3 regions of the Streptomyces sp. NPDC015346 genome follow, and region 3 is predicted to be linked to each of the others. Evidence: riboswitches for the same ligand, from Rfam matches in the RefSeq annotation. Region 3 holds a riboswitch; each other region holds the start of a gene.
What was found. Region 3 has a riboswitch for cyclic di-AMP ahead of ACF06X_RS07855 (peptidoglycan DD-metalloendopeptidase family protein). Riboswitches for the same ligand answer to the same signal wherever they lie in the genome.

Region 1: another riboswitch for cyclic di-AMP. It lies ahead of ACF06X_RS22805 (transglycosylase family protein); the one in region 3 lies ahead of ACF06X_RS07855 (peptidoglycan DD-metalloendopeptidase family protein).
Region 2: another riboswitch for cyclic di-AMP. It lies ahead of ACF06X_RS29905 (M23 family metallopeptidase); the one in region 3 lies ahead of ACF06X_RS07855 (peptidoglycan DD-metalloendopeptidase family protein).

The regions. Positions count from the first base shown of each region.
Region 1 covers NZ_JBIBTW010000006.1:90,251-93,516, reverse strand. The annotation lists gene ACF06X_RS22815 (cytochrome P450) at 1-394, shown strand, start outside; gene ACF06X_RS22810 (transglycosylase family protein) at 518-1,540, shown strand; cyclic di-AMP (ydaO/yuaA leader) riboswitch at 1,799-1,969, shown strand; gene ACF06X_RS22805 (transglycosylase family protein) at 1,973-2,680, shown strand; gene eno (phosphopyruvate hydratase) at 2,999-3,266, shown strand, end outside.
Region 2 covers NZ_JBIBTW010000009.1:294,243-297,508, reverse strand. The annotation lists gene ACF06X_RS29910 (PrsW family intramembrane metalloprotease) at 1-463, shown strand, start outside; gene ACF06X_RS29905 (M23 family metallopeptidase) at 486-1,586, opposite strand; cyclic di-AMP (ydaO/yuaA leader) riboswitch at 1,598-1,745, opposite strand; gene ACF06X_RS29900 (PP2C family protein-serine/threonine phosphatase) at 1,957-3,045, opposite strand.
Region 3 covers NZ_JBIBTW010000002.1:415,987-419,252, reverse strand. The annotation lists gene ACF06X_RS07860 (tyrosine-protein phosphatase) at 16-828, opposite strand; cyclic di-AMP (ydaO/yuaA leader) riboswitch at 1,189-1,378, shown strand; gene ACF06X_RS07855 (peptidoglycan DD-metalloendopeptidase family protein) at 1,383-2,357, shown strand; gene ACF06X_RS07850 (SGNH/GDSL hydrolase family protein) at 2,507-3,266, shown strand, end outside.

The DNA of each region.
Region 1 (3,266 bases), on a different contig from region 3:
CGAGGAGCTGCTGCGCTACGACGGGCCGGTGGAGCTGGCGACCTGGCGGTACGCCATGGAGCCGCTGACGATCGGCGGGCAGGAGATCCCGGCGGGGGATCCGGTGCTCGTGGTGCTCGCGGCGGCCGACCGGGACCCGGAGCGGTTCGACGCGCCGGACACGCTCGATCTGTCCCGCCGTGACAACCAGCATCTGGGATACGGGCACGGCATCCATTACTGCATCGGCGCCCCGCTCGCCCGTCTCGAAGGCCAGATCGCCCTGGCGACCCTGCTGACGCGTCTGCCGGACCTGCGACTCGCGGTCGATCCCGCCGATCTGCGGTGGCGCGGCGGGCTCATCATGCGCGGATTGCGCACGCTTCCGGTGGAGTTTGCCCCAGTTGCGAGCTGACGTGGACTGACGGGCCGTCAAGACTGTGACTTTTACGTGATCTCCGCTGCATCGACTTGTGACAAGCGTTCGAATGCCGCTACGTTCACCGTCACCTCAGCAGTCACGCGAAAGGCACTCCGCATGCGCTCCGGGAACGGTCGACACCGCAGACCCCGCCAGGCCCCCGCCCTCGTCGTCGCCGCAGGCGTGACCGGATCGGCCCTCGCGCTGCCGTTGCTCGGCGCGGGTTCCGCCTCGGCCGCCGACGCCGCCACGTGGGACCGCGTCGCCGAATGCGAATCGGGAGGCCTGTGGAGCGCCCACTTCGGCAACGGGCTCTACGGCGGGCTCCAGTTCACGCAGGAGACCTGGGAGACCTACGGCGGTCTGGCGTACGCGTCCAGCGCGGACCTCGCCAGCCGCGCCCAGCAGATCGCGGTGGCCGAGAAGGCGCTCGCCGCGGGCTCCACCCAGTGGGCCACCTGCGCCCCCATCGCCGGCCTGACGAACGACGGCGCCGCCCCCGACGTCGACCCCGGACCGCCCGTCACGCCGACCGAGCCCACGGGCCCGGTCGAGGAGTCGGACTGGACCTCCGGCCTCGCGACCGCCCCCGGATCGGCCACCGCCTCTCCCGACGCGCCCGAGGCGCCCGAGACCGCGCCGGCCGCGCCGACGACACCCGCCGCGCCGACGACGCCCGCCGCGCCCGTGACGCCGGACGCCTCGACGCCCACCGGAACGCCGGCCACCGGGACCCCGTCCCCGGCCGGCACGACGCCCGCCGCGCCCGCCGCGCCCACCGCACCGGCGGCCCCCGGCACCGGCAAGCACCGCGGCGACGCGGCCCCGGAAGAGACGGTCAATACGGACAAGAGCCCGGAAACCGGTCGTCACGCCTCGCCGGCTGACGGGGCGACAGCCGGCGCGGCTCCCGTCGAGGGGTCAAGCGATTCGGGCAGCACGGACAGTGCGGGCACTTCGGGTGAATACACCGTCAGGCCGGGCGACAGTCTCTCCGAGATCGCTCAGAAGAACGAGCTGCCCGGAGGCTGGGCCTCCCTCTACGACGCCAACCGCCGGACGGTGGGCGTCGATCCGGACCTCATCCTCCCTGGCCAGAGTCTCGATCTGACGCTCGGACTGGCCCAGCCGCAGGGGTAGTTCGGGACCCTATGTCCGGTTCTGTCGAAGTGAGACATGAGTCTCTTCGCCCGAACTGGCGTGCCGCGTCCGCAAAGTCTGCTCTTGTCGCCTCTCACCTGCGCAAACACCCTTTATCGGCACGCAAGTGGGGGCGATATGTCCCTCTTGGGCTTCTTTGAACTTCGGAGAGGTCTGTGTCTACGGTCGTCATCGCTCGCCACCGCGGGCCCCGTCGACCGGTACGCCGAATCCTGCCGTCGGCCGATGGGAACAGTCGTCGCGTCAGCGCCGAAGGCAGGAGCGGGGGACCCAAGGTAAGTGCCGTCCCCGGCCGTCAGACAGACGGCCGACGGATCGGCTTGGGGTGAAGCCGCGCGCCAGTCGCGCGGCCGGGCAGCTCACGCCCGAACCCGACAGCTCACCTCGTAGGCGTCGGTGAGGAGAAGTCCCATGCTGTTTTCCGCCAAGGGCAAACACCGCCGTCCCTCCAAGGCCGCCCGCGCCGTCGCCCTCGCCGGGGTCGCCGGCGTCGCCGTCGCCGCCCCCCTGATGACCGCAGGCTCCGCCTCGGCCGCGACCGCCTCCGAGTGGGACGCCGTCGCCCAGTGCGAGTCCGGTGGCAACTGGTCCATCAACACCGGCAACGGCTACTACGGTGGCCTGCAGTTCTCGACCTCCACCTGGGCCGCCTACGGTGGCACCGCGTACGCCGCCACCGCCGACCAGGCCTCGAAGTCGCAGCAGATCGAGATCGCCGAGAAGGTCCTCGCCGGCCAGGGCAAGGGTGCCTGGCCGAGCTGTGGCGTGGGCCTCTCCAGCGCCTCCTACACCGGTGGCGCCGCCGAGAGCGCGCCGCAGCAGAGCGCCCCGCAGCCGCAGGAGCGCAAGGCCGAGCAGCCGACGACCCGCAGCGAGCAGCGCACCGCGCCCAAGGCCGCGGCGAAGAAGGCCGAGCCGAAGAAGACCGTCACCACGCCGACCGGCAAGAAGGTCGCGAAGGGCGACGGCGAGTACAAGGTCGTCGCCGGCGACACCCTGAGCAAGATCGCCGCCGCGCACGACGTCAAGGGCGGCTGGGAGAAGCTCTTCCAGCTCAACAAGGACATCGTCGACGACGCCGACCTGATCTACCCGGGCCAGCAGCTTCACCTGAAGTGAGCCCGGCGGCCCGTGTGAGTCCGGCGGCTCCCACGGGTCCCAGGACCCCCAGGGGTCCGATGACCCTCCCGCGGTGACCACCCCGGTCCGGCGCGCCCCTTCCCCCGTGGCGCGCCGGGCCGGGGTTTCCCCTGTTACCGGTGAGTAGTTCTGGGGTCCTATGACCCCAAACGCATGCCCTTGGGTCCTTTTTCGTCCCAGCGGGCGGGCGCCCGGCCGACCGGAGCCCCGGAGCCGGTTAGGCTCTTGTCGCAAGGCCGAAGCGACCCTGCACAAGTGTTCGTCACATCTAGCGTCACATCCCAGAAGGAGATGCTCGTGCCGTCCATCGACGTCGTCGTAGCCCGGGAAATCCTGGACTCCCGAGGCAACCCCACGGTCGAGGTCGAGGTCGGCCTCGACGACGGCAGCACCGGCCGTGCTGCCGTTCCGTCCGGTGCCTCCACCGGAGCGTTCGAGGCCATTGAGCTCCGTGACGGAGACAAGAGCCGCTACATGGGCAAGGGCGTGGAGAAGGCCGTTCTCGCCGTCATCGAGCAGATCGGCCCGGAGCTCGTCGGCTACGACGCCACCGAGCAGCGCCTGA
Region 2 (3,266 bases), on a different contig from region 3:
GGGCTTCCTGGTGGTCTACGGCATGTTCATGGTGCCGGCCTTCGCCCTGCTGACCTGGCTGGCGATATGGAGCCGGCAGCGCGAGCTGCGGACGATATCCGGGCAGCTCCCGGCGTACGCGGCGGCCGGCTGGCTCTCCCCCGCCGAACCGCTCGCCCTCTCCTCCATGCGGGCCCGCTCGCTGGCCCGCGACTTCGCGGCCCGTACGTACGGCCGGCCGGCCGCCACCGCCGTCGGGGAGTACGAAGCGTTCGCCACGACCCTGGCGTTTCTGCGCCACCGGGCCCAGCGCGGCGCGGCGGGCCCCGACTTCACCGCCCGCGAGCAGGAGCTGCTCCACCACCTGTGGCAGCGCAAGCCGGTCGCCTCGCCCGCGCTCACCTACGCGGCGCGGGCGACGGGCCAGGTGTGGGCGCCGCCGCAGTACCTCGACTACGGCGGCTACAACCCGTACCGCAGTTAGGGCTTCACCGGGCCGGTGCCCGTCAGACGGTGAGGCCCTTGTCGCGCAGCCAGGCCGCCGGGTCCACGCCCTCGCCGCCCGCGGTGTGCACCTCCAGGTGCAGGTGCGAGCCGGTCACGTTGCCGGTCGCGCCCACGCGGCCGATCGTCTCGCCGGTGCCGACCGACTGGCCCACGCCGACCGTCATCGAGGACAGGTGGCAGTACCAGATCTCCGTACCGTCCTCCAGCTCCAGGACGATGCGGTAGCCGTACGCGCCGGACCAGCCCGCCGACTTGATGGTGCCGCCGTGGACGGCCTTGACCGGGGTACCGCTGCTCGCCGCGAAGTCGAGGCCGGTGTGGTAGCCGGAGGACCACATGGAGCCGGACTGGCCGAAGGTGGAGGAGATGTAGTACGAGGAGGTGGGCATGGCGTAGCTCGCGGCGAGCTTGGCCAGGCGCTCCGCCTCGGCCTTGGCCGCCGCCTCCTCCTCGGCCTTCTTCTTGGCCTCGGCCGCCGCCTGCTCGGCCGCGGTCGCCTTGGCGGCCGCTTCCGCCGCGGCCTTCTCGGCCGCCGCCTTCTCCGCGGCGGCCTTCTCGGCGGCGTCGGCGGAGGCCTGCTGCTGCTCGGCCTGCTGGAGGATGCGGGCGCGCAGCGCCTCGCCGGCGTCGGCGGTGGACGAGGCGGCGGACACGGGGGTGGCCGAGCCGTCCGACACCCCCGTCGCCTCGGCCGGGAGGGCGAGGGAGGCGGTGAGCGGCTGGGGGTTGTTCGTGCCCGAGTCCGGGTCCGTGCCCTCGTCGCCGTCGGAGATCAGCTCGCCGACGCCCGGGAGATCGGAGGCTTGCGGGAGGCCGAGGTCGGGAAGGGATATGGAGACCGGCGGCTTGTCCTGCGCGGTGGCCATGCCGCCCGCACCGACAGCCGCGATGACACCGACGCCGAGGACGGTGGAGGACCGGGCGAAGTTGGAGCGCTGCTTCACGACACGGTGACGTCCGCCGGAGCGGGACTGCTGGCGGAGGGAATCCTCGGTGGGGTTCCACTCCCCCCACGTCGTCGCGTCGTCGTCCGTCCCGGCGGCACCCGAGGCACCGAACGCATGGAAGGGGGCTTCGGGGGCAGGGGTGTTGGACGCCACGGAGGCGTACTCCTTTCCTTCCTTCTCGCCTACCGGGTTAGCTGACGGGTTCGGAGCAGGAAGGTCTCCTACGAGCGCTGCCGCACGGGTGCGGAAGGGCCCGATTCACCCCAAGTGGTGGTTCCCCGGTTCCTCTTCAGGATTCGGCGCACGCGCACGGTGCCGTCTCTTGCGACGGCTGGGACGACCGCGCTGCGTTATCGAACGTTAATAGACGCGAGGGCCTGATTCCAAGCCGTTCCGGCTGATCGTTCAAGAGATTAAGGTGCTATACACCGATTTGACCATCCTTCAGTAAACACGCGCCGAACACCGTAGAACTGACGGTGTGTCAATTGTTATCGCAGCGGTACTCCGCCACTACGGATGGTCACGGCACCACGGGCATCGTCCGGCGCCGTTCCGGCTGCCCCACCGCCGGCCGGCTCACCGCGAGCAGCGCCATGTCGTCGGTCGCACCTCCGCCCGTGTACCGGCGGACGTCGTCGACGAGCGCGTCCAGCAGCTCCTGGGGGCCGGGGAAGATCCGCCCGGCGAGACGCTCGGCCGGGTCGTAGAACTCCCCCCGCGCGTTGCGGGCTTCGGACAGCCCGTCTGTGTAGAGGAGCAGCGTGGCCCCCGGCGGGTAGGGGGACTCGTCGGCCCGGTCCGGCCAGGCGGCCAGTTCGCCCATGCCGAGCGGCAGGGCGGCCTCGCTCGGCGCCAGAAGCTCCAGGCCTCCGTCCGCGTACAGCAGCAGCGGCTCCGGATGGCCGCGGTTGACCACCCGTACGAGCCCGTCGCCGCGCGGGATCTCCGCGAGGACGGCGGTGGTGAACCCCTCGACGGCGTCCAGGCCGTCGCGGCGCGTTCCCTCCCGGGTCAGCGCGCGCTCCAGTCGCTGGGCGACGCCCTCCAGCGTCGACTCCTGCTCGGCCGCCTCCCGGAAGGCGCCGATGACGACGGCGACCGCCTCGACGGCGTCGAGACCCTTGCCCCGGACGTCGCCGACCACGAGCCGTACCCCGTAGGGCGTGTCCTGGACGGCGAACAGGTCACCGCCGATGAACGCGTCGGCCTGCGCCGCCTCGTACCGGGCCGCGACCTGCAGCCCGCCGATCCGCTCGGCGGGCGTGGGCAGTACGGCCTTCTGGGCGGTCTCCGCGATCACCCGGGCCGAGGCGAGCCGCTGGCCGCTGCGCCGCACGACCCGGTTGATGAGGAGCGCGAGGGCGGAGACGGTGACGACGGTGAGTGTCTCGGTGAGGGCGGGGACGTCCGTGGTGGTGTCGTTGTAGAAGTGCAGCCCGACCCCTGCGAGCACGGCGGCGATGCCGGTGAGCAGCGTGGTCAGCATCGAGAAGAAGGGGGCCGCGACGAGCGGCGCGGCCGAGAACATCGGGGCGGCCGTGTAGGCGGGCGGGGTGGCGAGGTCGAAGACGACTCCGCCCAGGATGATCAGCGGAGGCAGGGCTTTCAGGAACCGCCGGGCGCGCTCGACCTGCGCGGGCGTGCGCCCGTTGGGCCCGGGACCCTGACTCTGGCCCTGGCCCGCACTCCGGCCCGCGCCCTGGCCCGCACTCCGGCCCGCGCCCTGGCCCGTCTCCCGCCGACCCTGCCCGTGCCCCTGCCCCACCTGTGCTCTCCTGCCCGGTCCCGGTCCGTACACGGCGACGGACGGTACCGCGCCCTTCCCAGGGT
Region 3 (3,266 bases):
GCCGGGCTGCGTGGGCTACGCCTCGGTGACGAGGCGCTCGCGCAGCCGCTCGCGCGTCGCGGGGGAGAGCTTCAGGCCGTCCGAGAGGTAGCTCTCGACCGTGCCCCAGTTCTGCTCGATCGTCTCGAACGCCGCCCGCAAGTACTCCAGGCGCGCGTCGAAGAGCGGGCTGAGCAGCTCCATCACCTCGGGCGACAGGGCGTCGGCGGCCGTGGAGCTGCGGCGCACCTTGTAGCGGCGGTGCGGGTCGTTCGACTTCACGTAGTCGGCCTCGATGGCCTCGCGCTCGACCCCCACCGCGAGCAGCGAGATGGCTATGGAGAGGCCCGCCCGGTCCTTGCCGGCCGCGCAGTGCATGAGGGCGGGGACGCTGTCCTCGGCCATCGCGTGCAGGACGCGGCTGTGCTCCGCCGTCCGCTCGGCAATCATCTTCCGGTATGAATCGGACATTCGGGCCGCCGCCTTGCCGTCGGCGAGCACCGAGCGGAGCTGCTCGATGTTGCCGGTGCTCACCAGCTTCCAGAACTCCTTGCCGTCGGCCGGGTCGTTGAGCGGTATGTTCACATTTCGTACACCCGGAAGCTCGACATCGGGCCCCTCGACCTTCCGGTCCGCCTGGTTGCGGAAGTCGAAGATGGTGTGCAGCCCCAGGCCGGCGAGGAACGCCGCGTCCTCCTCGGTGGCGTGCGCCAGGTGGCCGCTGCGGAAGAGCCGCCCGAACCGCACCGACCTGCCGTCCACGGTCGGCAGGCCGCCCACGTCCCGGAAGTTGCGTACCCCGCTCAGCTCGGGCTCGGTCGACGGGACCTGCGGCAGCTGCTGCGTCACGAGTGCTCCTGAGTGTTGTGAGGATGTTCGACGATACGAGATCGGTTCCTCGGGCAATCATCCCGGGTCGGCTTCCCTCGGCACACCCCTCGGGCGGGAATGAGCTGTCTGTCCGAATTGGGACATTAGAGATAACGCGCCCTGATTGCAGGGGAGATGGTCTCCGGCGCGTGAGCAGCGTCATAACTGTGACGGAACGTGCCTGATCGTCCCGGGCAATTCCCCTGCGCGAAAAGGAGATCCAGGTTCCGTCATCGACGGAGGGTGACCGGAATTCCGGGCGAATTCCAAGCCGGAGAATGCGAGACGAATCCGACGGCTTGTTCGCGCCGACCCCACTCGTCTACGGTCACCGTCAATCCGGTCGGACCGCCGAATCCTGCCACCGTCCGGAATCCGCACCCACCCCACGTACGGCAGGAGCGGGGGACCCAGGTAGTACGCCGTTCCGGTCGTTTCCGGACGGCTTGGGGTCAAGTCGCGTGAAAACGCGGCCGGACATCTCCAGTCCGCACCCGACAGCTCACCTCGTAGGCGACGGAGAGGAATTCGTCATGCCCGCAAAGGGTAAGCACCGCCGCCCGAAGGTCAACCCGCTCACTCGCGGATTCGTCGCCGCCGGTACCGGCGGCGCCGTCGTCGCCCTCCCGCTCCTCGGCGCCACCGGCGCCCACGCCGCGGAGAAGGCCGCTCCCGCCGTGACGCCCCAGCAGGCCGTCGCCGCCGTCGCCGCTCCGGCCAAGGCCCCGGCCGCGCCCGCCGCCAAGGCCAAGCCCACCACGTACTCCGTCGTCGCCGGCGACTACCTGTCCAAGATCGCCGCCGAGCACCACCTGGCCGGCGGCTGGAAGAAGCTCTACGCCGACAACCGCGAGGTCGTGGGCGAGAACCCGTCGCTGATCCTGCCGGGCATGAAGCTCACCCTCGGCGCCAAGTCGCCGGCCAAGGCGTCCGCGCCCAAGGCCGCCGCGCCGAAGGCCGCGCCGAAGGCGGCCCCCAAGGCCGCGCCCAAGACGGAGAAGTCCTCCTCCGGTTCGGCCGAGTCGCGCAGCTCGCGCTCCACCGAGCGCACCACGGTGGAGTCCGCCCCGGCGGCCCCGGCCGCCCCCGCGCAGGCCGCGTCCTCCGGCTGGGTCGCCCCGGTCTCCGGCGGCGTCTCCACGCCGTACCGCGCCTCCGGCTCCATGTGGTCCTCCGGCTACCACACCGGTGTCGACTTCATGGCCTCCTCCGGCACCTCCGTGAAGGCCGTCGGCCCGGGCACCGTCCACTCCGCCGGCTGGAGCGGCTCGTACGGCAACGAGGTCGTCATCCAGCACGCGGACGGCACGTACTCGCAGTACGCGCACCTCTCCTCCCTCTCCGTCTCCGCCGGCCAGAGCGTCAGCGGTGGCGACCAGATCGGCCTGTCCGGCTCGACCGGCAACTCCAGCGGTCCGCACCTGCACTTCGAAATGCGCACCGGGCCGAGCTACGGCTCCGACATCGACCCGCTGGCCTACCTGCGCCAGCACGGCGTCGGCGTCTGATCCACATACGCCAGAGAGGCCCGGCACCCGCGTGCCGGGCCTCGGCGTATTCCGGCTTTGGGCAATCTTGACCGGTGGCGTATCTCACCCGCCGTCAACCCCTCCTTACGGTCGCGTAGGTCACACCCGTAAGGGAAAGATGTGTTCCCGTGGCAGACGATTCGAGATCAAGAGACACGCACGTATTCGGGTCGTACGCGGCGATCGGTGACAGCTTCACCGAGGGCGTCGGAGACCCCGGGCCCGACGGGAGATACGTCGGCTGGGCGGATCGCTTCGCGGTCCTGCTGGCCGACCGACTGCCCGAGCCCGACGCGTTCCGTTACGCCAACCTGGCCGTACGCGGCCGCCTCCTGGACCAGATCGTGGCCGAGCAGGTGCCGAGGGCGAAGCAACTCGCCCCCGATCTGGTGTCCTTCTGCGCGGGCGGCAACGACATCATCCGCCCCGGCAGTGACCCCGACGACGTCGCCGAGCGCTTCGAGCGCGCCGTCGCCGAGCTGACGTCCGCCGTGGGCACGGTCATGGTGACGACCGGCTTCGACACCCGTGACGTTCCCGTCCTCCGGCACCTGCGCGGCAAGATCGCCACCTACACGGCCCACGTCCGCGCCATCGCCGACCGCTACGGCTGTCCGGTCCTGGACCTGTGGTCGCTCAAGTCCGTCCAGGACAGGCGGGCTTGGGACGCCGACCGGCTGCACCTGTCGCCCGAGGGCCACACCCGGGTCGCGCTGCGCGCCGCCCAGGTCCTCGGCATCGAGGTACCGGCCGACCCGGACCAGGCCTGGCCGCCGCTGCCGCCGCGCGGCCCGCTCGAGGTCCGCCGCGACGACATCCAGTGGGCCAGGGAGTACCTGGTGCCGTGGATCGGGCGGCGGCTGCGGGGTGAGAGCTCCGGCGACCACG